Regions from separate parts of the Paenibacillus marinisediminis genome, predicted to be linked through region 2. Evidence: predicted binding sites of a transcription regulator. Region 2 holds the regulator's gene; each other region holds the start of a gene.
What was found. The regulator Rex, encoded in region 2, represses fermentation and respiration genes when NADH is low (regulators of the CRP and FNR family bind a similar motif). The targets are predictions, from matches to a motif close to TTGTGAAATATTTCACAA.
Positions count from the first base shown of each region.

Region 1: a site for Rex is predicted at 4,233-4,250, ahead of pflB (formate C-acetyltransferase). Genes of this name have one in related genera too.
Region 3: a site for Rex is predicted at 1,467-1,484, ahead of ACXX53_RS17595 (TorD/DmsD family molecular chaperone). Genes of this name have one in related genera too.
Region 4: a site for Rex is predicted at 3,942-3,959, ahead of ACXX53_RS03645 (DUF1641 domain-containing protein). Genes of this name have one in related genera too.

Region 1 is NZ_JBTGUH010000007.1:151,491-157,758, reverse strand. Features, by position in the region: gene nagZ (beta-N-acetylhexosaminidase) at 1-512, opposite strand, end outside; gene pflA (pyruvate formate-lyase-activating protein) at 817-1,566, opposite strand; gene pflB (formate C-acetyltransferase) at 1,749-4,016, opposite strand; gene adhE (bifunctional acetaldehyde-CoA/alcohol dehydrogenase) at 4,363-6,268, opposite strand, start outside.
Region 2 is NZ_JBTGUH010000002.1:21,983-28,250, forward strand. Features, by position in the region: gene panD (aspartate 1-decarboxylase) at 1-242, shown strand, start outside; gene ACXX53_RS05995 (tetratricopeptide repeat protein) at 369-1,064, shown strand; gene dinG (ATP-dependent DNA helicase DinG) at 1,174-4,044, shown strand; gene ACXX53_RS06005 (redox-sensing transcriptional repressor Rex) at 4,092-4,745, shown strand; gene ACXX53_RS06010 (amidohydrolase) at 4,738-6,045, shown strand; gene ACXX53_RS06015 (hypothetical protein) at 6,061-6,268, shown strand, end outside.
Region 3 is NZ_JBTGUH010000008.1:183,191-189,458, reverse strand. Features, by position in the region: gene ACXX53_RS17600 (M24 family metallopeptidase) at 33-1,124, opposite strand; gene ACXX53_RS17595 (TorD/DmsD family molecular chaperone) at 1,643-2,320, shown strand; gene ACXX53_RS17590 (DMT family transporter) at 2,438-2,752, opposite strand; gene ACXX53_RS17585 (DMT family transporter) at 2,752-3,087, opposite strand; gene ACXX53_RS17580 (TetR/AcrR family transcriptional regulator) at 3,117-3,698, opposite strand; gene cls (cardiolipin synthase) at 3,932-5,443, shown strand; gene sdaAB (L-serine ammonia-lyase, iron-sulfur-dependent subunit beta) at 5,816-6,268, shown strand, end outside.
Region 4 is NZ_JBTGUH010000001.1:803,017-809,284, forward strand. Features, by position in the region: gene ACXX53_RS03625 (helix-turn-helix domain-containing protein) at 1-1,169, opposite strand, end outside; gene ACXX53_RS03630 (SIS domain-containing protein) at 1,438-2,484, shown strand; gene ACXX53_RS03635 (DMT family transporter) at 2,588-3,499, opposite strand; gene ACXX53_RS03640 (thioredoxin family protein) at 3,532-3,849, opposite strand; gene ACXX53_RS03645 (DUF1641 domain-containing protein) at 4,169-4,612, shown strand; gene ACXX53_RS03650 (NAD(P)/FAD-dependent oxidoreductase) at 4,652-5,830, shown strand; gene ACXX53_RS03655 (UbiA family prenyltransferase) at 5,929-6,268, shown strand, end outside.

The DNA.
Region 1 (6,268 bases), on a different contig from region 2:
GCCTTCTGAAGCCCCCGTATTTGCGCAGCACCGAGCTCAGCTACCAGCTCCGGATTCTCACCGTAGGAACGCACACCAATAACGGGGTTCTTCGCGTTATTGTTCACATCCACACTTGGAGCGAAGTTCATATTGATGCCCATCTTCAACAGTTCGTCGCCGCATATGCGCGCCGCTTCATATGCAAGATCCGTATCACGAGCGGCTCCTATCGCCATATTGCCTGGGATTAAGGTTACCGAGTCCCAATCAATGCGAGCAACCATGCCGCCTTCTTGGTCAATGCATATGAAGAGCGGGATATCGCTTTGCTTCGCTGCCTGCTGCTGAAGGTCTAGAGACAGCTTCGCAACTTGATGCGGATTCTCCACATTTCGACGGAAATAGATAATTCCGCCCACATGATACTGCTCGATTAAAGTTTCTATTTCCTTGGAAATGTATGGTGTTGCAAAGCCTGCCATCACCATTTGCCCTATCTTGTGTTCCAATGACATCTTCGTTCGATCCATGTTCAACCCATCCTAACTCTATCGTATTCATGTGATCGCATATCATAGAATCGACTTGTACCTTCTTGCCCCCTAAATGATGCCTTCTGGATCGCCTTCGCCCGACGTTCCACAAGTCCTTCGTAAAGTCGTGCATAAACGAGCTTATCGAATCGATATTCTTCATCAATCTTGAAATTACCCGAATACCGGACGAAAGCCCATTATAACATTAATCATCATCTTCTCCTATGCAATTGCTCAAAAAGGCCAACCCAATAATCATGGGTAGGCCTTTTCAGACTGCATCGAATATACAATTCAATTATTTCACTGAAGCTTCAGTTTCTCGGCGTCCTTGTTCGATCAAGCGCTTCGCACGCTCAACTTCCTCTTCAGTCGGTGAAGGAACACCTTCCAACGGATACTGCTCGCCAAGCTCAGCCCATTTGTAGATGCCCATCTGGTGGTACGGAAGCAGTTCAAACTTTTCTACGCCTTTGAGCGTACCAATAAATCGTCCAAGGTTCAACAGATCCTGCTCGTCATCGCACTTCGTCGGTACGAAGACGTGACGAATCCACATCTTCTTGCCGTGGTCAGACAGCCAGCGTGCCGTTTCCAACGTGCGCAGGTTAGGAACTCCGACCAGTTCTTGATGCTTTTCATTATCAATATGCTTGATGTCGAGGAGAACCAGATCTGCGTTGTTATACAGCTCTTCAAGCTTCGATACTTCATTGAAGCCGTTCGTATCCAGAGTCGTATGAAGGTTCCATCGCTCCTTAACTTGCTTGAACAGCTCCGTCACGAATTCCGCCTGCAATGTTGGCTCACCGCCGGATACCGTTAGACCGCCGCCGGAAGTGCGATAGTAGCTAAGGTAAGGCTCGATCTCCGCGAGCACTTCGTCAATTGACATTCCCTTGCCGTCAGTATCAGATAAGCTCCAAGTGTCTCGATTATGACAGTACTGGCACTTAAGAGCGCAGCCTTGCATGAACAAGATAAAGCGAATACCAGGTCCATCAACGGTACCGAATGTTTCTACGGAATGAATGCGTCCCATCATCATTATCACATTTCCCTTCTGTCTAACCTATACCGCTTATTATACAAGAATAGAACAGAAAGAGCGCTATGAGCCAAACAAACGACCTGGCGGAACGTTTATTCGGATCGACAGCGCCCTTTCTAATTAGAATGCTCCGTACCATCTACCTGCATGTATGCGCGGCAGACTCATCAGCATTTTTATTACATCGAACCGTGGAATGTACGATGGATAACATCCATTTGCTGTTCACGAGTCAGCTTGATGAAGTTAACCGCATAACCGGATACACGGATCGTCAATTGCGGGTAGTTCTCTGGGTGATCCATAGCGTCAAGGAGCTGCTCACGATCAAACACGTTAACGTTCAGATGATGAGCGCCTTGGCCAAAGTATCCATCCATCATCGATACCAGGTTGGATTGGCGGCTATCCAGTTCTTTACCAAGTGCTTTAGGCACGATAGAGAACGTGTTGGAGATACCGTCCAAGCTGTAATCGTATGGAAGCTTAGCTACAGAGCTAAGGGATGCAAGAGCACCTTTCTTATCGCGTCCATGCATTGGGTTCGCACCTGGTGCAAACGGCTCGCCAGCTTTACGACCATCAGGAGTAGTACCTGTCTTCTTACCGTATACAACGTTCGAAGTGATAGTCAGAATCGATTGAGTTGGCAATGCATTGCGGTAAGCTTTATGCTTGCGAATCATCGTCATGAACTTCTCAACGAGTTCAACAGCGATGCTGTCAACACGATCGTCGTTGTTACCGTAGCAAGGGAACTCGCCTTCAACTTCGAAGTCAACTGCGATACCTTGTTCGTTACGGATCGGTTTAACTTTAGCGTATTTGATTGCGGACAAGGAGTCAGCTACTACGGACAGACCTGCGATACCGCATGCCATTGTGCGCAGAATTTCTTTATCATGCAGAGCCATTTCAATGCGCTCATAAGAGTATTTATCATGCATGTAGTGAATGACGTTCAATGTGTTCATGTACAATTGAGCAAGCCATTCCATCATGTTTGTGAAGCTTTCCATTACTTCTTTGTAGTCCAGAACTTCAGACGTAATTGGACGATACTTAGGACCAACTTGAGCGCCGGATTTCTCGTCTACACCGCCGTTGATTGCATACAGCAAGCATTTTGCCAAGTTCGCACGAGCGCCGAAGAATTGCATTTGCTTACCGATGCGCATTGCGGATACGCAGCAAGCGATACCGTAGTCGTCACCGTAGATCGGACGCATCAGATCGTCGTTCTCGTATTGAACTGCAGAAGTTTCGATGGATACCTTCGCACAGAACTTCTTGAATGCTTCTGGCAGTTGCTCTGACCACAATACAGTCAAGTTAGGCTCTGGAGCTGGTCCAAGGTTGTACAGTGTGTGCAAGAAACGGAAGCTGTTCTTCGTTACGCGAGTCTTGCCGTTCAATTGCATACCACCGATGGATTCTGTTACCCAAGTTGGGTCACCAGAGAACAATTGGTTGTATTCAGGTGTACGCAAGAACTTAACGATACGAAGCTTCATAACGAAGTGGTCAGCCAATTCTTGAGCTTGCTCTTCAGTCAATGTACCTTCTTTCAAGTCGCGCTCAACGTAGATATCCAAGAAGGACGATACGCGGCCAAGGGACATTGCTGCACCGTTTTGCTCTTTAACTGCTGCAAGGTATCCGAAGTATACGAATTGGAATGCTTCTTTCGCATTTGTTGCTGGCTTGGAAATATCGAAGCCGTGCATTTCAGCCATTTTCTTCAGTTCTTGCAATGAACGAATTTGCTCATTGATTTCTTCGCGGTCACGAATGACATCTTCAAGCAATTCTGCAACTTCAAGATCTTTCAGAACTTGCTTCTTCTCGTTAATCAGGTAATCGACACCGTACAATGCGGTACGACGATAGTCACCGATGATACGGCCGCGGCCATAAGCATCTGGCAAGCCTGTGATGATACCCGCTTTGCGAGCAGCGCGCATATCAGATGTATAAGCATCGAATACGCCTTGGTTATGCGTTTTGCGAATATGTGTGAATGTATCTATGATTTCTTCCGGAACTTCGAAGCCATATGCCTTACAAGCGTCGATCATCATGCGGATACCGCCAAATGGTTGCAAAGAACGACGGAAAGGAGCATCAGTTTGAACACCGACGATTTTCTCTTTGCTTTGATCCAAGTAACCAGGTTTGTGGGAAATGATCGTGGATGGTGTATTTACATCAACATCCCAAACGCCGCCGCGCTCACGCTCTTCTTTGGAAAGCTGGCTAACGATTGCCCATAGGTCTTTTGTATCTTGAGTTGCGCCTGCCAAGAACTTGTCGTCCCCGTAGTACGGGTTAATGTTGTGATCGATAAAATCAGCGACATTAACATGTCTTTGCCATTTGCCTGCTTTAAAACCGCGCCATGGGTTTTTAACTTCTGTTTCTGTAGTGTTCTTTTCTAATACCGACATCGAAATCCCTCCGTTAAGTAGGTTTTCTATCTATAGTTTAAATCTAACCTCTATTCACAAGGAACGCAACTGCATCAATTAGCTTCGTTCTTCCATGTCTGCCGCAGCATTTCCTTGCTATGACACTATTGTACTCTTAACAATCGCTATACAATGTGATGAAAATCACAATGAAACAGCTCAAGCATGCTTTACATCACACGAAATGTCTCAATTTTGTGAAATTAATCTCAAACCTAGAAAAGTGGAATATTTTCCATCACCCATTATGTTAAAAAAGGGCAGCAGACATGATGTCTGCTGCCAATCGCTATATCAAAGAGGTGGATGAATCCATTAGCAATTCTTACTCAAAGCGACCGTAGAAAGCATCACGGTATACTTCTGCAAGCTCTGTTACAAGCGGCATCTTCGGATTAGCCGTTGTACATTGGTCTTCGAATGCGCGGTCAGCCAAGCTGTCAACGCCTGCTTCGAATTCCTTCGCGTCGAAGCCGATCTCTTGGAATGTTTGCGGCAAGCCAAGCTGACGGTTCAAGTCACGTACCGCTTCGATCAAGCTCTTCACGCCTTCTTCAGTCGTGCGGCATGGTAATCCAAGGATGCGTGCAATTTCCGCATAGCGCTTATCTGCTACGAAATGATCGTATTTAGGGAAGGAAGCAAACTTCGTTGGCTTCTTCGCGTTATAACGGATTACGTGCGGCAGCAGGATCGCATTCGTACGTCCATGAGGCGTACCGTATTGAGCGCCCCATTTGTGCGCCAAGCTATGGTTAATGCCAAGGAACGCGTTCGCAAATGCCATACCAGCGAGCGTCGAAGCGTTGTGCATCTTCTCACGAGCGACTGGATCTGCTTCGTTAGCTGATTTAACCAGGTTTTCATAAACCAATTGGATCGCCTTGATCGCAAGCGCATCGGAATAATCGCTAGCCATAACAGATACGTATGCTTCAATCGCATGAGTCAACACGTCCATACCTGTATCTGCAACTGCTACGCGCGGCAAGCTGTATACGAACTCTGGATCAATGATCGCCACATCTGGAGTCAATTGATAATCAGCCAGCGGATACTTAGTATGACCATTTTCCTTATCTGTAATTACGGCGAACGATGTTACCTCAGAACCTGTACCCGAAGTTGTTGGAATCGCAACAAATTTCGCTTTTTGACCAAGTACAGGATATTTATAAGTCCGTTTGCGAATATCCATGAACTTCTGCTTCAAGTTATTGAAGTCTGTATCTGGGTATTCGTAGAACAGCCACATTGCTTTTGCAGCATCCATTGGAGAACCGCCGCCCAGTGCAATGATGCAGTCTGGTTTGAATCGGTTCATCATATCAGTACCGCGATTCACTGTGCTAGTGGACGGATCTGGCTCAACATCGTAGAAGATCTCGATTTGAACTGGATTGCGGCGTTTCAGCAAGTAATGCTCCAATTTTTGAACGTAGCCGAGCTTCATCATCATAGGGTCAGTAACGATCATGACGCGATTGATGTCAGGCATTTTTTCCAAGTATTGTGTAGCGCCTTTTTCAAAATAAATTTTGTTAGGAACTTTGAACCATTGCATATTCACAGTACGCTTCGCCACCCGTTTCACGTTAATGAGATTGACAGATGTTACGTTGTTGGATGTGGAGTTGCGTCCATAAGATCCACATCCAAGTGTCAGAGATGGAATATTCGTATTGTAAATGTCGCCGATCGCACCATGAGTGGATGGAGAGTTAACCAGGATCCGTCCTGTTTGCAATCGATCACCGAATTTTTTAATAATTTCATCATTGCGGGAGTGGATAACCGAAGAGTGACCCATACCGCCGAATTGTACGATTTCAACTGCGAGCTCAATACCAGCGTCCGCATTTTTAGCTTTGTAGCAGGCAAGGATCGGGCTCAATTTCTCAGCAGACAATGGGTAGTTTGGCCCTACTCCATCAATCTCAGCAACTAGGATCTTCGTATCTGCTGGAACCTTCAAGCCTGCAAGCTCAGCAATCTTCACTGCAGGTTGACCAACGATTGTTGGGTTTACTGCGCAAGTGCCCGATTTCATGGCAAGACCTTGCAGTTTAGCTGTTTCTTCTTTATTGGTAAAGTAGCAGCCGTTTTGCTGCATCAATTTTTTCACTTCGTTGTAGATCGGCTCTTCAATAATGACAGATTGCTCAGAAGCACAGATCATACCATTGTCAAATGTTTTGGAAAGGATCAAGTCTGTTACAGCTTGGTCGATC
Region 2 (6,268 bases):
ATAATAATAATGGCGCTCGCTTAGAGACTTATGTTATCAAAGGCGCTCGTGATTCCGGCGTGATCTGCCTGAACGGAGCGGCTGCTCGTCTCGTTCAGCCTGGTGACAATGTCATTATTATCTCTTATGCAGGCATGACGAACGAAGAAGCGAAACAGTATGAACCTAAGGTCGTATTTGTAGATGATCAGAATAAAGCTGTTGAGCTTGCCAATCTGGAAGTGCACGCGACGATTCGCTGATCAAGAAGCAATGAATTGCAGTATTGTTGAATGACTGGTTATCCGCATGAAATGAATCGTGATAACACACAATGAACGTGAGCCGCATAACAACGAAGAACATCACATGCGAAGGTGGGATGAACCGTGTTGCAGCACATGTTCGCGACGATGAATGAATTGCTTGATGACATCATACAACAATATCCTTCTGTTCAAGGAACAGCAAAGCAAGAATTAGACCGACAATTGGCCCTTCTTCGTACGATGAGTGATCATATTGTGGAGGAATGGCTGCGGTTTGAAGAAAAGCTTGCCATAATCAGAACAGCTGCTAATTCTGGAACGAAGCTGAATGCTGCTGCCGCCAGCAGTCTTAAAAATCTGATGGATAATGCAGAGAAGGAAATGGTTGAAGCTGCTGAATTCCAAATTCCGGATTACAGTGATCCATTTCAGAGAGGCCAAGGATACTTTACCCTGCGAATGTACAAGCAAGCAGTTAACTATCTAGAGAATGCCGTAGTCCGTCAGCCAGACAAATGTTTAATTCGCATATTATTAGGTCTGTCGTATCTACATCTCGGTCGCAATCAAGAAGCGTGTCGTCATTTACATTTTATTATTCCATTGACCGATGATCCGAAGTTGAAGGCCATTGCCTATAACGCACTTGGCTGTATACAGATGCTTCACAGCAATACCGAGAAAGCTCAGCATTATTTTCATAAGGCGCACTTCACTGATCCAAGCATTCCAGAGCCGATAGCCAACCTAAAGGTATGTACGAACAAATGCGGCAGCCTGCAGTTTGGAGAGAAAAGGGTTGTATCCATCGTTTAACATACAGTGAGCAGAGGGGAACATTCTTTCGGGTGTTTCCCTCTGCTCATTTTCAAAAAGGCGAACATCTGTTATTCTAATAACAGAATTGGTGAGAGGAATTGTGACAATGAGATTTGCCGTATTAGACTTTGAAACGACAGGCAATCAACCGGGAGACGAGATCATACAGATCGGCCTGGTTATCCTTGATGATAAGCTGCAGATCGAGCAGGAGTATCATACGCTCGTTCGGCCAACGATTAAGATCCCCGAATTTATTGCTCAATTGACTGGAATCGATGACAGTATGGTGAAGGATGCTCCTGATCTGGATGAAGCGATGACGGGAATGGTGCCCTTGCTCAACGATGTTGTGCTGGTGGGTCATCATGTGGCATTTGATTATCAATTTTTACGAAACGCTTTGGAGCAGACTGGATACCTGCCGTTTACTGGAAGGATTCTAGATACTATCGAGATGCTGCGAATTTTATTCCCTTCTCTGACTTCGTATCAGCTCGGATCTGTTGCGCAGACATTCCATATTGTGCATGACAGACCGCATCAAGCAGACAGTGATGCTCGCGCAACTGCAGATATTTTTGTAAAGTGCCTAGAAGCCATTAATGATTTACCCTTGCTTACGCTCCAGCGTATCGTCGAACTGCTTGGGGAAGAGGAACGTGACCTTGGTTGGATGCTACAGGTATTGCTTGAGGAACGAGAGCGCGACGTAACGCGAATGGCTGAAGATGCTCGAGCACTTTCATATCGACAATTGGTATTTAATGTGGACGAATGGACAGATAATCAGCCTCCTCGGGAAGGGCTTAGCGAGTCACCGCTGCAAGGTGTCTCGTTCACATCTTTTATGGGTGACATTCACCGTGCATTGAAGGAGAAGCTTGAGCACTATGAACCGCGCGAAGCTCAGGAGCAGATGTTCCGTGAAGTGATGAATTGTATGGAAGATGACCGACATCTTCTCATTGAAGCGGGTACAGGTACGGGAAAATCTTTAGGTTACCTGATTCCTTCTATCTATTATGCGGTTAAGAATGATAAGAAGGTAATTGTCAGCACACATACCATAAATTTGCAAGAACAGCTGAGACAGCGAGATTTACCGCTTCTAGAGCACATTGTGCCTGTTTCATTTAAGGCAACGGTCTTAAAAGGTCGTAGTCACTATTTGTGTTTGAGAAAATTTGAACATAAAATAAACTATAGAGATTTTCTGCATGGACGCGATGATGTATTAACCGCTGCACAGATGATGGTATGGTTAAGCCAGACTGAGCACGGTGACGATGAGGAGCTGTATCTGACGCATAAAGGCCCAGAATTTTGGGATACTGTGGCGAGCGACAGCGATTCTTGTCTTAATCGGGCGTGTCCATGGTTTAAGCGCTGCTTCTACCATCGCGCGAAGAATGATGCCAATCAATCTGATATCATCATCACCAACCACTCCTTATTGTTTACGGATGTCATAGCTGAGCATCGTTTGCTGCCTGGATATGAGCATTTGGTTATTGATGAAGGTCATCATTTTGAAGAAACAGCGAGCAAGCATTTAGGCATACATCTGCAATATTTTTCATTGATTCACCCGCTGACACGTTTGGTGAAAGATAGTAAGAACGGCTTATTGCTGCTGCTGCAGACACGTCTTCGCCTCTCAGGAAGTGAGAAAGCAATGATCTGGGCAGACGGCATTGAGAAGCTGCTCACACAGCTCGTTGACGTAAGAGACGTCTGGGATCGTCTTCATGATGTCCTGTATCAATTGATGCCGCCTCCAGAGCTGGGACAAGCTGAAGCAGGACAATCCGTGCTCCGACTGCAGTCTGGCGCTCGACCGCGGGATTGGCAGGGGATCGCTGAGCTTGAAGAAGACGTATATGTGCGTCTGGGGGAAATTGTCCGTACGGGCGAAAAGCTTGTGTTGGAATGGAAAGATGCGGATGATGAAGAGCTGCAGCCCGTCATAACGGATGTAACAGGGATATTCAAGGAGATCTCAATCATTCGCGAGGATTTTCGCCTCTTTATGAAGGCGACAGATCCAGATTCTGTGTATTGGATGGAAGGCAATGCTCAGTATAAGCATAAGTCGATGCATCTGTACGCAGTGCCAGTTGATGTCAGCGAAGCGCTAAATCGATACTTCTTCGAACCGAAGAAAAGTGTCATTCTGACTTCGGCAACGTTATCTGTTGACAAGTCATTTCAATATTTAGAGGAACAGATCGGTTTGAAGGAGGCTTCCAGCACGGGAAGATTACATACTGTTATTCTTCCGTCTCCGTTCAACTACCGCGAGCAAGCGCTAGTTGTCATTCCGCGAGACTTTCCAACAGTTAAGGGCTCTGTAGATCCGATCTTTACCGACAAATTGCTTCATTCACTTGCAGATGTTGCCATTGTGACAAAGGGTAGAATGCTGGTGCTGTTTACTTCGTACCGCATGTTGAAGGAAGTATATGAACCACTGAAGGAAATGCTTCAGCCGCACGGCGTACAAGTGTTAGGGCAAGGCATGGACAGCGGCAATCGAAGCAAGCTGACTCGCCGTTTTCAGGAGCATCCTGCATCCGTGCTGTTAGGAACTAGCAGCTTCTGGGAAGGTGTGGACATTCCTGGTGAGGCGTTGACTTGTCTAGCGATTGTCAGACTTCCGTTTCAGCCGCCTAATCATCCGCTTGTTGAGGCGAAGTCAGAACGATTGAAGCGTCAGAACCAGAATCCGTTCCGGAAGCTGTCGATTCCGCAAGCCGTTATTCGCTTTAAGCAAGGTTTTGGACGATTAGTTCGAACCTCTAAGGATCGCGGTATCGTAATTATTTATGATACTCGTGTAATTGAGACGAGCTATGGCAAGCATTTCTTATATTCTTTACCTGGTCCTAAGATGGAGCATATGACTACCGAGCACCTAGTGCCGCGGATCCGTGATTGGTTCAGGGAAGAGCAGGAAAGAGCTTTACAAGATTAATTAAAAATAATATGACAATCAGATAGGTAAAAGGGGGATCAGAGGATATGAAAGCGATGAAGATTTCAGAAGCCGTTGTTAGACGTTTGCCGCTCTATTTACGTCACCTCATGGAATTGAAGCAGCGTGAGGTTCTAACAATATCATCTCAAGATTTAGGTCAGAAGCTTGATCTGAATCCTGCCCAAATTCGCAAAGACCTCGCTTATTTTGGAGATTTTGGCCGTAAAGGCATCGGTTATGATGTGTCTTATCTGATCGAGCAGATTAGACATATCCTTAAGCTTGATCTCAAGATTCAAGTCGGATTAGTCGGTGCTGGTAAACTTGGTCAAGCCCTATGCAACTATACCACGTACTTGCAAGATAATATGAAGATTGTTGCTGTATTCGATGCGCATCCGGATAAAGTGGGAACAGCATTGAACAACCTGATCGTGCAGCCAATGGATCAGTTGATCGATACAGTTAAGAGTAAGGGAATTCGAATAGGTATTATTACGGTACCTGCGCTGGAAGCCCAGCATGTTGCGGATCAGTTTGTCGAGGCGGGTGTGGAAGCAATCTTGAACTTTGCACCTGTTATTCTGAAGGTACCGCCGCATATTCGCGTGCATACTGCAGATTTCACGACGGATCTGTTCAGCTTGGCCTATTACTTGCAAGATGAAGAAGGAAAGGAAACGATTGAGAATGCCTAAACGATTCATCGTCCATAACGGGCGCTTTGCACAGATCCATCCGGACGCAGAATCGAGCACCATACATGGATACATGGTTGTCGAGGACGGAAAGATTGTCTATCTCGGTGAAACTCTGCCGGAGAATTATAAGGAAGATGCGGAGTTATTTGATGGCAGCGGTCTGTTCTTCATGCCGGGTTTAGTCAACACGCATGGTCATGCTGCGATGACGTTATTGCGCGGCTATGGCGATGATATGGTGCTCCAGCAATGGCTCCAGCAAAAAATGTGGCCAATGGAGGCTAAATTTACAGACGAAGATGTGTATTGGGGCTCCGCTCTTGCTGTACTGGAAATGCTGAAGAGCGGCACAACTACGTTTGTAGATATGTACGACCATATGGATGAGGTCGGCAAGGTTGCGGAACAAGCAGGTATTCGCGCAGGACTCATGCGCGGCGCCATCGGTCTATGCAGTGAAGAAGAACAGCGGATGAAGCTAGAAGAGGCTGTGCGTTTCGCAAAAGATTGGAACGGACGAGCGGAAGGTCGAATTACGACGATGCTGGCTCCACACGCGCCGTATACTTGTCCTCCTGCTTTCATCGAGAAGTTCGTACAAGCAGCTCATGATCTTGATATGATGCTACATACGCATATGTCCGAGACTAGAGCAGAAGTTGAACAGAATGTGCAGGAATACGGATTGCGCCCTGTTGCGCATCTTGAGAAGCTGGGATTCTTCAGCAGACCGTCGTATATTGCGCATGGCGTTCATCTTACAGACGAAGAAATCGAAATATTGGCTAAACATAAGGTCGGCGTATCTCACAACCCAGCTAGCAACCTGAAGCTGGCAAGCGGCATAGCACGAGTTACAGACCTTCTCCGAGCAGGCGTGAACGTATCCCTTGGAACAGATGGAGCAGCTAGCAATAACAATCTAGATATGTTCCAAGAGATGCGTTTGGCTGCGTTTATTCATAAGGGAATATCAGGTGATCCTACTGCGGTACCTGCTGCAGAAGCAATGCGAATTGCGACGATCAATGGCGCCAAGACGATCCAGCTTCAGGACGTAGGTCTGCTTGCGCCTGGAATGAAGGCGGATTTCATCGCTGTCGATATTGATCAACCGCATCTGCTGCCGCATACGGATCTGGTATCCCACATGGTATACTCTGCTTCTGGCAAGGATGTTAAGCATGTATGGGTAGATGGCAAGCAAGTAGTCAATAATGGAGCATGCTTGACCCTTGATGAAGAACGGGTTCGCCGCGAAGCAGCACGCTGCTTCCAAGGCTTGCTGTCTCGTTAAGTGGAGGATAAGTAAATGTTGACTAGAAGCAGATCAAGGAAGCGTTACAGCCGAGTGCGTATTGTCGTTCTGGCTGCGCTCGTAGTGATGCTCCTGCTGGCTATCTTGAGCGTGTGGTATGTAAATTATATTCGTACAGATGAAAATTCGCTCGAAGCAAAAGCTGTTGCTGAATCTCAAAAAGCAGTTGCTTGGGCTTCTGTAAGCGGAGTAGAGAAGTCGA
Region 3 (6,268 bases), on a different contig from region 2:
TGGAGCCCGCAAGCCCCAGCGGTTTATGTCATTTATACGCCGATGATGGTCAATTCCTTCGGATAGGAAGTCAGCACGCGAACGCCTTGTTCGGTCACGACCACATCATCTTCGATGCGAACGCCGCCCTTGCCAGGCAGATATATGCCTGGTTCAATCGTAAACACGACTCCAGGCTGCGTGAGCGCCTCGTTCTGACCGTGTACCGAAGGATATTCATGCACATCGATACCAAGACCGTGACCAAGACGATGTGTGAAATACTCTCCGTACCCCTTATCCACGATAACCTGACGCGCAACCTTATCCAGCGAGCCGAAGCTGACGCCTGGCTTAACGGCAGCGATTGCGGCTTCATTAGCCGCCAGCACCGTGTTATAGATGTCCTTCAGTTCATCACTTACTTCACCAATAGCGAAGGTCCGCGTGATATCGGACGCGTAGCCGTTAAGGTAAACGCCGAGATCGAACAACAGCAGTTCGCCTTCGCGAATAACGCGAGCGCCCGGCACGCCGTGCGGCAATGCCGCGTTCTCGCCAGCGAGGACCATCGTATCGAAGGATGGTCCATCAGCACCCTGCTTCTTCATCTCGTACTCGAGCTCCGCTACCACTTCTGCTTCTGTCATGCCGACGCGGACGCGGCGCACGACAGAGCCGAGTACGGACTCGACACAGTCCACAGCCGCTTGCATGCGATCCAATTCCGCTTCCGACTTGATCACGCGCATCGCTTGCAAGACATTGCCGATGTCCGCATAGCGCAGTGTGCCAAGCTCTGCCTGCATCGTCTCAAATCGGCTGACGGACAGGTTCGCCTTCTCGACCCCCAACGTCTTAAGTCCAGCAGGGAGATGGCGCTTCAGGATCGCGTACGGGTTATCAGTATCAGTATGGGTCGCGATACGCTGTACAGACGATACAGCCGCTGCCTTATCGGCATCGAGGGCTGGCACGATCAGTACCGGCTCTACACCGCGTGCGAAGACTACACCTAGAAAACGCTCATGTGGATTGCACGCAAAGCCTGTCACGTAATACACATGCTTGGGATCCGTAATCAGAACAGCATCCCACTGTTCAGCTTCCATAGAGCGGGAAATATTGTCCCATATATGACTCATTGCTTAACACCCTTTCTAACTGAGAGCATGATTACGGCATCCGATCAGCAGAGGTTGAGCAGAGTTGCTCCCTGCATACGCTGGTGAATGAAATCATGCTCGTAATATATGTTGAATGTACCACTTTTAACTATGAATTGCGACTGAGGAGCATCGGAAAATGAGAAAATGGAAAATGTTTCACGTTCCCCGTGGAACAATTGGTTGGAATATGTATGGCTGTATCACCTCAACTGATAGCCGATAATGTCTCATTTTACAGAGAGAAATGCAATAGGTTGAATCCCAGACGATGTAAATCATTCCCTACCAATATCACCGCGCGAACGTCTCCATCTCTGCATGAGATTCAATTCACAAGACTGTAACAAACGAGCTGTTTTGTTCATTTTTCGTCACACTTTGAACAGAGAACGTGTGGGAGAATGGATGTAGACACCAGTCAGAATATAGATATATCACGGTCTGGGCTGAAGCCAACCGCTGATTGGAATAATGATCTTATGGAGGGAAAGACGATGCTTACGATGGCGGGAAACCTAACTCATAGGGAAGAACAGACGGTTGAATGCTTGGAAGTTCGTAATGCCGCTTATCAACTGCTTGTCGATTTTATTGGGGAAGAACCCACGCTGGAGAACATCGTGGCTTGGCGCAATCATTCGAAATGGGCTCAACTAAGCACCATGTCTGAAGGGGCTCGACAGGTATGTAAACGATTACAAGAGGTGCCGGTGCTTGAGCTGTACAATCTGCTCACATCGATGCGTGAGGAATATCAACGACTATTTAGACTTGGCGGGGAGCTTCCGGTAACACCGAGCGAATCGATGTATCGCGCACATGAGCAGATGCTGCCGAAGTCATACGCACAGGAAGTGCGTGAGGATTATGCTGACTTTAGCATTTATTTTAAGAAGACGCAAGGCGAGAGCGACGACCATATCGCGGTTGAATTGGAATTTATGGCTGTTATTATTGGGAAGATGTATCACACACTAATGACTGAAGAGCGTTATGAGCGCTATATCAATGGACAGAGTCGGTTTATTCAAGATCATTTGCAACATTGGGTTATTCGATTCGGGCAGGATCTAGAGCAATACTCCAAGCATCCTGTATATACGGCAATTGGTATGATGCTGCAGGATTTCATCGCGAAGGAAGCAGCTTGGGCAAGAGAGTCAGCTTATTAATCATGTTAAACGCATACGACCAGGGACGTTAACATCATATAACATTCCGATCACTATAAATCAAGAAGGCTGCTCCTGCTGGAGACAGCCTTTTTCGTCGTGTAGTTATGCAGTCTATTATGAGATAACCTTCAGCCCGATAACAGAAGCTAAAATGAGAGCAATGAAGAATACGCGTTTCCCTTCCTTTGGCTCACCAAAGGCGAACATTCCGAGAAGCGTACTTCCAATGGTACCAATGCCTGTCCAGATCGCATATGCAGTTCCCATCGGAATCTGCCCCATCGCATATGACAACAGGGAGAAGCTTGAGAGGAATGAAACGCTCAAAAATAAATATGATTGCCAATTATGATATAGCGTTACACGTTTTATAGCGAGCACGCCGAGCACTTCGCACAGTCCGGCGATGATTAGTGCGATCCAAGCCATTACGCCTCACCTTCCTTTGTATCCGGCGTTACCAGCTTCAATCCAATTACTCCTGCAGTCAGCATTGCGATGAGTATAAGCTTTATAGGATCAACGGGCTCTCCGAAGAACACCATTTCGGTTATTACGGTTCCAGCAGTGCCAAGTCCCGTAAAGACGGCATACACCGTGCCAATCGGCAATCGCGATGCTGCTTCAATTAGCAGTTTGAAGCTTAATACGATAGAAGCTATCGTAATTAGCCATCCCCACCATGAAGTGGAGTACTTAAGCCCGCTGACCCAAACGACCTCAATAACACCGGCCAGAACGACGAGCCACCATTCCTTTTTCATTTTGAAGTATCCTCCCTTAATCTGGATGTCTAAGCTTTGAGTGTCAGGCCTCTCCAGTAGATATACCATGAGCGGTCCAGCTTGCGCTTGAATCGCTCTGTGTCGCCATATAACAATTCAGCATACAGGCCATCTAACATGCACATAAATGCAGTGGCGGCTTGTTCAGGCTGAACAGCAGCAATCTCACCGCTCTGCAGTGCCAATATGATGATGGGTACAAGATCATGCTCGAGTTGATCCAAGAAAGCATTGACTCGCTTCATTACCTGCTTCTCTAAAGCAGCAGGCGGGAAGAGGGACATACGGATCATGAACTTGATCTCTGACTGCTGTTCATATCGTTTCAAATAGCTGTATAGGAACGTGTTCATCTGCCACTCTAATGGTTGTCCGCGATGTTCCTTGAAGAATTGGCTGGCCGTAAGCAGTTCTTGATCGAATACCAATTGCACAACCTGCAGGAACAGATCCTCTTTGCTGGCATAATGAGCATATATAGAGGGCTTCTTGATGCCAACTTCATCCGCGATCTTAGAAAGAGATGTACCGTCATAGCCATACTGTGCAAAATGAGCAAGAGCAACCTGTCGAATATGATGTGCTGTCATTAGCTTTACCTCCTGACGTCATTGCTTATTGCCTACCTACCGTTCGTTAGGTAGAGTATGTCACATGATAACTGGGTTGTCAATATGAAGCTTTAGCCGATTATGGAGAGACGCTATCTGCCTCTATCTGGTATGATAAGCATTACTGGTCATATATAAATAAAAGTAATGAAGTTAAATATTCATGAAATAAATTAGATACATACATTAGATATATACATTGGGGGATTCACATGAGGAGAGCCTTACAGGTTGCTCTATTTATTATCCTGTTGTTTTCATTCGGTGTTTACTTGAATGGGACATTCGGCAAATCGATTACCTGGGTCGTTAGTTTGATGACTACTTTGGGTGTTATATCATTGATCTTAATTATTTTCATGGAGAATCGGCATCCTTCCAGTACAGCGGCTTGGATTCTGGTGTTAGCACTTGTACCAGTAGTTGGTTTTATCTTCTATCTCTTATTCGGTCAAAATTATCGCAAGCGCCGCAATTTTCATCAGAAGGCTCAACGAGACAGGCATAGCTACGGCTTCATCGACAGCAGGGTGCTGAATGAACATCATATGCTCTCCGGCTTGTCGCTGGAGCAGCGCCAGATGCTGAAACTTACACAGCGCATGAGCAAGAGCCCTGTAACCTTCGCTACACATACGGAAGTACTGACGAACGGTGAGGAGACGTTTTCTGCACTTATTCGAGAATTAAGGCGTGCAAAGCACCATATTCATATGGAGTATTATATCTATCGCGACGATGATATCGGACGTCAAATCAAGTCTATCCTGATGGAGAAGGCCAGAGCTGGAGTGCAGGTCAGATTTATGTTTGATGCGGTGGGCAGTATATATCTGAAAAAGTCATTTCTTAATGAGATGCGGCAGGCGGGCATTCAGGTCGTTGCATTCGGGCCGATGAAGTTCCGTATCTTCACGAATAGAATGAATTATCGGAATCATCGCAAGATTGTCATCATCGATGGCGACGTTGGATTTATCGGCGGATTAAATGTCGGCGACGAATATTTGAGCCGCAGCAAGACGTACGGCTTCTGGCGGGATACTCACATGATCGTTCGCGGTGAGGCGGTTCAGACGCTGCAGATGATCTTCCTGCAGGATTGGCGGCATATGACGAAGGAGGAATTGTACGATTCACGATATTTCGTGGTGAGCTCGCCTATTAAGGAATCAGCAGGCGCAGTCCAGATCATTGCAAGCGGACCGGATCAGCAATTCCAGACGATGAAAAATGTATTCTTCTCCATGCTGACCTCAGCCAGACGCTCGATCTGGATGGCGACGCCTTACTTTATCCCAGATGAAGATATATTGACTGCGATGAAGGTGGCGGCCTTGTCCGGTATTGAAGTTAAGCTGCTCTTTCCCGCTAAGCCCGACAAGTGGCTTCCGTTCTTGGCGTCCCATTCCTACTTTCAAGGGTTGATTGAAGCGGGGGTCAAGATCTATGAGTATGAGAAGGGCTTCCTGCATTCCAAGCTCGTCATCGTCGATGGTGAGATTGCTACAATAGGTACGACAAATTTGGATATGCGGAGCTTTTATCTGAACTTTGAAGTGAACGCACTGCTCGTGCAAACGAAGAGCGTAGACCAGCTGGTACGGGATTTTGAACGCGACCTGCAGTCGACGAAGCGTATTCGAGAAGAGCATTTTCTGCACCGCCGCATCGTGATGAGGTTCTTGGAGTCGGTTGCGCGATTGTTTTCACCGCTGCTATAAGCTTTCATATTTGCTTTATCTAGCTGTTGAGTCGAGCTCAACAGCTTTTTTTTAGACGACAGAGACTGAATATGAAGCTGTACATATAGGGGCAGGATCTATTTTAGAGCAGATTGCATAGGATAGGATGGACAGGATTTCCACAGGATGTGGCCATTATGGTCATTTGTCATCTAAGTAAAGACATATCTCAATTTTCCATGTCTTTATTGCGTCTAAAAGTGAAAATGTCTTTGGTAAGTGGACACTTTCTAACGTACAATAGTAATGCGGTGGAACCGATAACAGTTAACCGTTAGCATAAGCATATACACTGCATGTGATTAAGGAAATTACGCCGAATAGCGTTAAATAACGGAGGGGAAAAGGAGCATGAAGTATCGTAGTGTGTTTGACATCATTGGACCTATCATGGTCGGTCCATCCAGTTCTCACACAGCCGGAGCGGCAAAGATCGGCAGGCTTGCTCGAAGTATCTTCGGAAGGCAACCGAAGAAAGTGCATATTATGCTGTACGGTTCTTTTGCTGAGACCTATAAGGGTCATGCGACGGATGTAGCGCTTATCGCTGGATTATTGGATTACGATACGGACGATCCTCGACTGCCGGACGCGCCGAAGTATGCAGAAGAAGCGGGCGTAGAGATTGTGATAACTACAGAAGAAGCCATTCCGGTGCATCCGAATACGGCTCGTATTCATATGCAGGATGAGTTGGATGAGATGGAAGTAGCAGGGATATCGATCGGAGGCGGCAAGGTAGAAATATGCGAATTGAACGGTTTCCAGCTTAGCTTGTCCGGTCAGAGTCCGGCGATCCTCATC
Region 4 (6,268 bases), on a different contig from region 2:
CCATACTTATCGATCTCGACGATAAATATCGAAATCCGGCTTGTAGGCTCAGGAAGCTGTAAACGTATCGCTTCCTGCTCCCATTGTTCACTCGTAAGCGTAGTTCCATCTTCGATTAATTGATGAAATAGATGTCGCGTTCGCAGATGCAGATCCTCTCGATACTGCTGCTGGAACTGCCGCGCTTGCTCCATGACGTTATCGATAGCCGATTCGATAAATGCAAATTCATCCATTCGTCCTCGCTTCGTACCGCTAGCTAGCGGCAGCATATAGCTGCTGAACCGGGCTGCCATCTGCTCTACCGGTCGTGAATTGCGCCTAGTAATAAACACTATCCAGATCAAGCCTAACACAACCATCGTCAAACCGATGATCGACCATACATTATACAGCATGGACACGATATTCATCATTCCGCCTCGCACAAATCCGCTCTCAAACTGCCATTCGGTATATCCAGAGGTATAGTCCGTAGTCAGGCTGGATTCTTCTATATGGATATCATGGCTAAACATCGCTTGCCCTGATTTATCCCGAACTTGAATAAAGCTGTAGTTCGGATCGTGCATATCGGTAGTCATTCGCCGCAAGCTGTCTGCGGCTACGTTCACGACAATCATCCCTTCATTATTCACCATGAAGGGAGCACCTCTGACTAGGCTCACAACCTGTTTCCCGCCTACCATCGGAAATTGCACAAAGGTCCTTAGATTTGTCCATTTTACAGAAGTAGAGTCCTTGGATTGTTCAATGAATACCTTATCCGGATAAGTGCTGATATAATCTCTTGTTGCATTGCTTAGAACATAGCTGTCTGAAAGACGGACAAGATAGATGGAATCAATAATAGGATAGTAGCTGATCATATCATTCATCTTCTTAACCGCACGGATATCGACATAGGCCTCTTTCTGTTCCGTTTGCGCGAAAAAATCGTGCAGATCTCGGTTATTAATAATCTCCTGCAGCACCATATTATCAATTGCCTTGAGCGAGGTATCCATTAGTCTCATGGCCTGCAGGGAAAGCTGCTTATTGGCTTTCATCGCTTCTGTGCGGCCCTGTTCACTTATCAATTGAAAGCTTACGAAGAAGGTAAACGATATGACGACTATAAAGATAGGCATATAAGAAAGCAGCAGCCTGTTAAACCACGATTTGCTCATCCCCATACCTCGCTTCCTGTGATTTGGATAGATCTATCCAAATGTTGGAACATGCATTCATCTCGATTTTATGGGTTACACATCTGTTACGCAATACAAACTTACTTATATGTATTTATTTGGATGTATAGTGGAGTGCTCGGTGAAGTTACAACAATCCTTACGAATTCCTTTAAAATGATTGATTCAATCATTTTTATGATGTATTATTTCATTATAATGATTGCAAGCTATGTAATTATCATTTTCCTATATGAGGAGGCCTCCAATGAAGTCTTTAACGTATACTGAAACGAAACAGCAGTACAGCGCTTTACAACAAACTTACGACTACATGATGTCCAAGCGGGATGAGCTACAAGCCTTTTTCAAGTCCCTGTCTATTACTTCCGTTACCTTTACAGGCTGCGGCTCCAGTTACACCTTAAGTGAAGCAGCGGCATTCTCTGTTCGCAAGCGAGCAGGCATGCCAGCCGCTGCGCTTGCAGGCGGCGATCTTATGCTTAACTACAAGCAATATGGCGCGATGCTGAATAATACCCTGCTCATCGCACCTTCTCGCTCTGGCAGCACGAGCGAGGTTGTCCAAGCTGTAGATGCGCTAAAGCAGGAGCAGTCGATTCCTGTGCTGGCATTGTCCTGCGTATCAGATTCACCGCTATCGAAGAAAGCGGACTTCTCGCTTGAGTTGCCATGGGCATTCGATCACAGCGTCTGTCAAACACGCACGGTAACCAACCTCTACACCGCTAACCTGATGATTGCTGCCTTTATCGGCAACGATGAACGTTTAATTGCGGATATTGGAACCGCTATTCGTCAAGGAGAAACGTATATGGAGCGTGTGGAAACCGCTCTCGCACAGGCAGCCGATACGGACTGGTCGCATGCCGTTCTGCTCGCAGACGGCGAGCTCCAAGGACTCGCTGCCGAAGGAGCCATCGCATTAACAGAGATTGCGAAGGTGCAAGCGCACGCCTACCATCTGCTCGATGTACGCCACGGACCGATGGTAACGATCGGCCCGAACACGCTTGTCATCGCGGTCCTCACAAGCGAAGGCACTGAATATCAGCATAAGCTGATGCAGGATATTAAAGCCCGCGGAGCATTGGTTATCGCCTTTGGCGATCGCTCCAGCGTCGTTCCTGCGGAAGTCGTTGACCTTGCTGTTATCGCTGAGAGCGAGCTTGATATCGCGGCACAAGGAATTCCATTCATGTTCATCCCGCAGATCGTTGCTCTTGCCAGCGCCAAGCGCCAAGGCATCAACCCGGATCAACCGGACGGACTTACCGCTTGGGTAAAGCTGTAAGCTCCTCCTTCTTGAACATAGCAAAGGGCTGTTCCCTAGGTCACTCAGACCTTAGGGAACAGCCCTTATCCATTCAACACGACAGCTTCAATAGCTTCTGTCGTTAAGCATTATAACCGAGCTCTTCTTGCAGCTTAACATCCTTCCTCTTCCCCGAGTAGTTCACGAAATAGATGCTAATGATGATCAGGATCAAACCGAGTAGAAGCGTATACGTGAACGGCTCATCCAAGAAGATCGTGCTCGTTAACACCGCAATAAGGGGTACGAGAAACGTAAACGATGCGACCTTACTCGCTTCGCCCGTGCTGACAAGCTTATAATAGATAACAAACGCAATAGGAATACCTAGCGTCGCACCAAAGCCTAAGCCGAGCAAGTAAGAACTGTTCCATACGATATCGGACCAACTCTCAGCACCGGTGCCAATTCCCGTCAATATAGCCCCGCCTATCAAAAATTGAAAAGCTACCATCCACATCGGATCTACCTTTGCGCTCTCTTTTTTCACATAGATAACACCCAACGCCCAGCTTAAAGCTGTCAATAGCGCCAAGATTACGCCGATGAACGATATCTCGCCTGTTATTCCATTAGAGCTGACCGTCATTATGCCAAGAAAGCCGACAATGAGGCCTGCAAGCTTAATGACCGACATCCTTTCCCCCAGCCACATCCAGGCAAATAAACCGATCAACACTGGCTGAAAGTATACGATGACCGAGAACAATCCGCCCGGTAAGTATAGTAATCCAATACTTTGAAGTCCATAAAACAATACAGCGTTGAACAGGGCGGAAATAACGTACCGAAACCAATTCTCACGCCATTTCAGCTTATCCCAATGCGGTATCAAAAATAAAGACAACAGCAGCCCTCCAAACAGCGATCGCATCCCTGCAAATAGAATAGGAGGAGTATAATCCAAAGCTACCTTGTATATGGGCCAGCTCAATCCCCAGATCAGAACGAGGCAGCCAATAGCTGCTGCCGTTTTCATTGAAGCCTTACTCACGCATAACCCCCGCATTCCGGATGAAATTCAATTTATGATAGCGTACCTAGAAATTCTCTAATCTGATTAGGTGTCTTTGTGAACTTGCTGTGCAGATGTCCAACCTTCTGACCGTTCTTATAGATAATTAGACTCGGTATACCTCTAACCTCATTCGCTTCCGCAATATGCTGGTACTGCTCAGCATCGATCTCGAGCCACGTCTTATCAGCATGCTCGGCGGTAATATCGCCAATAAAGCGATCAAGATTTTTACAATCCGGGCACCATGTCGTAGTGAATTTCAAAATGGTGTAGCCTTCCTGCGCAATTTGGGTCTGATACTGTTGTTCAGAGCTTACTTTTTCCATTGTTATCATCCTCGCTAATGTTCATGTGGTTATATTTCATTATATAGTAATTCATCTCGTAAATGCTTGATTCACACCTATTTCCTACAGCGCTGTTACAAAATTCACAATTTTTCAACATTTTATGTTCAAAAGTTAACTTTCCCCTCTGTAATTATTTCAATATGTATTTTATAATTAGTTTTATTAAGTGATAATTGTTATTAATTGAGGATGATATTCACTAAGCTCTATTTCAAGTTATGAACTTGTATGAAGGCAGAAGTTAATCTGCCCCCTAGAATCAAGCAGAAATGCTAACTGTAAAGGAGAACTGGATATGTCAGAAACAAACACACAAATCAACGCTGAACATGAAGTGCTGCCGGTATCCGCTAATCAAGATAAACTTGATATTCTGGATCAGCTGATGAAGCCGGAAGTTCAGGAATCACTAACTGTATTGGTAGAGCAGCTGCCTAAGCTGACCGAGCTGGTCAATGTACTGACAAAGTCATATGATTTCGTACAAGCTGTAGCAACTGACGATATCTTAAAGAATGACACGGTCGGCGCGATTAAGGAGCTTGCAGGCCCTGTTACAGATACGGTTAAGAATATCGCGGCGACAGCTATAGAAGCGAAGGATCGCGCTGAAGCAAGTCAAGAAGCGATCGGTCTCTTTGGTCTATTAAAAATGATGAAGGATCCACAAACGCAGAAGATGTTCCGTTTCGCTAACGCTTATCTTCAAATCTCAAGTGAACGAGCTAATCAAAAATAGTTCCATATTCATGGAATAAGTAAGGACGGAGGATAAACTATGTCTAAACATATTGTCATCTTAGGTGCAGGCTATGGCGGACTTCTAGCTGCATTGAATGTTCGTAAATATTACAGCAAGGCCGAAGCGCAAGTAACGGTCATCAATCAATACCCGACGCATCAGATTATTACGGAATTGCATCGCCTGGCAGCAGGCAGCGTTGCGGAGAAAGCTGTTGCTATGCCGTTAGAGAAGCTGTTCAAAGGCCAAGATATCCATTTGCGCATCGCTACGGTAGAGTCATTCAATGTTAATGAGAAGCAAGTGAAATTGTCGGACGGTTCTTTCATGAACTATGACGCTTTAGTAGTTGCATTAGGAAGCAAGACTGCATACTTCAACATTCCAGGCCTTGAAGAAAACAGCATGGTGCTGAAGTCGGCAGACGATGCGAACAAGATCCATCAGCATATCCAAGACCGTCTTCAAACTTATGCGAAGTCGAAAAATGAAGCTGATGCAACCATCTTAATCGGCGGCGGTGGCTTGACAGGTGTCGAGCTCGTCGGTGAAATTGCAGACAAGATGCCTGCGTGGGCTAAGACCTACGGCATCGATCCCGCTGAGATCAAGCTGATTCTCGTAGAGGCAGGGCCTAAGATTCTGCCTGTGCTCCCAGAACATCTGATTGCTCGCGCAACAGAGAGTCTTGAAGCCCGCGGCGTGAAGTTTTTGACGGGCGTTGCGGTTACGAATGTTGCAGGAAACGTCGTTGACTTGAAGGACGGTTCACAAGTCGTAACGAATACCTTCGTATGGACTGGCGGCGTTCAAGGCAACCCGCTCGTTGGCGAATCGGGTCTTGAAATGAACCGCGGACGCGCATCCGTGAATGAGCACCTTCAATCCGTGTCCCATCCTGACGTATTCGTGGCTGGCGACAGCGCCGTATTCTTCGCTCCAGACGGCCGTCCTTATCCGCCAACGGCTCAGATCGCATGGCAGATGGGTGAGTTGATCGGCTACAATCTGTACGCGTACCTTGAACATAAGAATATGGAAGCGTTCAGTCCTATCAACTCCGGTACGCTTGCCAGCCTCGGCCGCAAAGATGCTGTAGCTACTATTGGCGCGAACAATATTTCGCTTAAAGGTATGCCTGCTACCATGATGAAGGAAGCAAGTAATATTCGTTATTTGTCCCATATTAAGGCGCTATTTGCCTTAGCTTATTAATTCATAGCTATGTTAAAACTCCACTCCCAGCCCATACTTTTGGTTGGGAGTGAAGTGTTTAGAGATTCATTTTCCAGTATTGTGGAGGGAACATCCGCATGAACAAATTGCAGCTATTTATGAAAGCGTCGCGGGTACAGGTTGTCCCGATCATGCTCATCCCTGTCATTCTGGGAGCATTAGGCGCTTATGTATGGGAGGGCGTATTTCATCCCCTTCTGCTATTGATCACCTTGCTGGGTTCGGCGGCCGCGCATCTATTTTCCAACATGATCAATGATCTATGGGATTATCGCAGCGGTGTGGATATAGCAGCTAAAGAAACGGCTGGAACCATATCTACGAATTCAGGGTTTCTCGCAAACGGCACGATGAGTGAGCGCACCTTCGCTATTATTACGTGGGCACTGTTCGGATTTGGTATGTTGTGCGCCATTA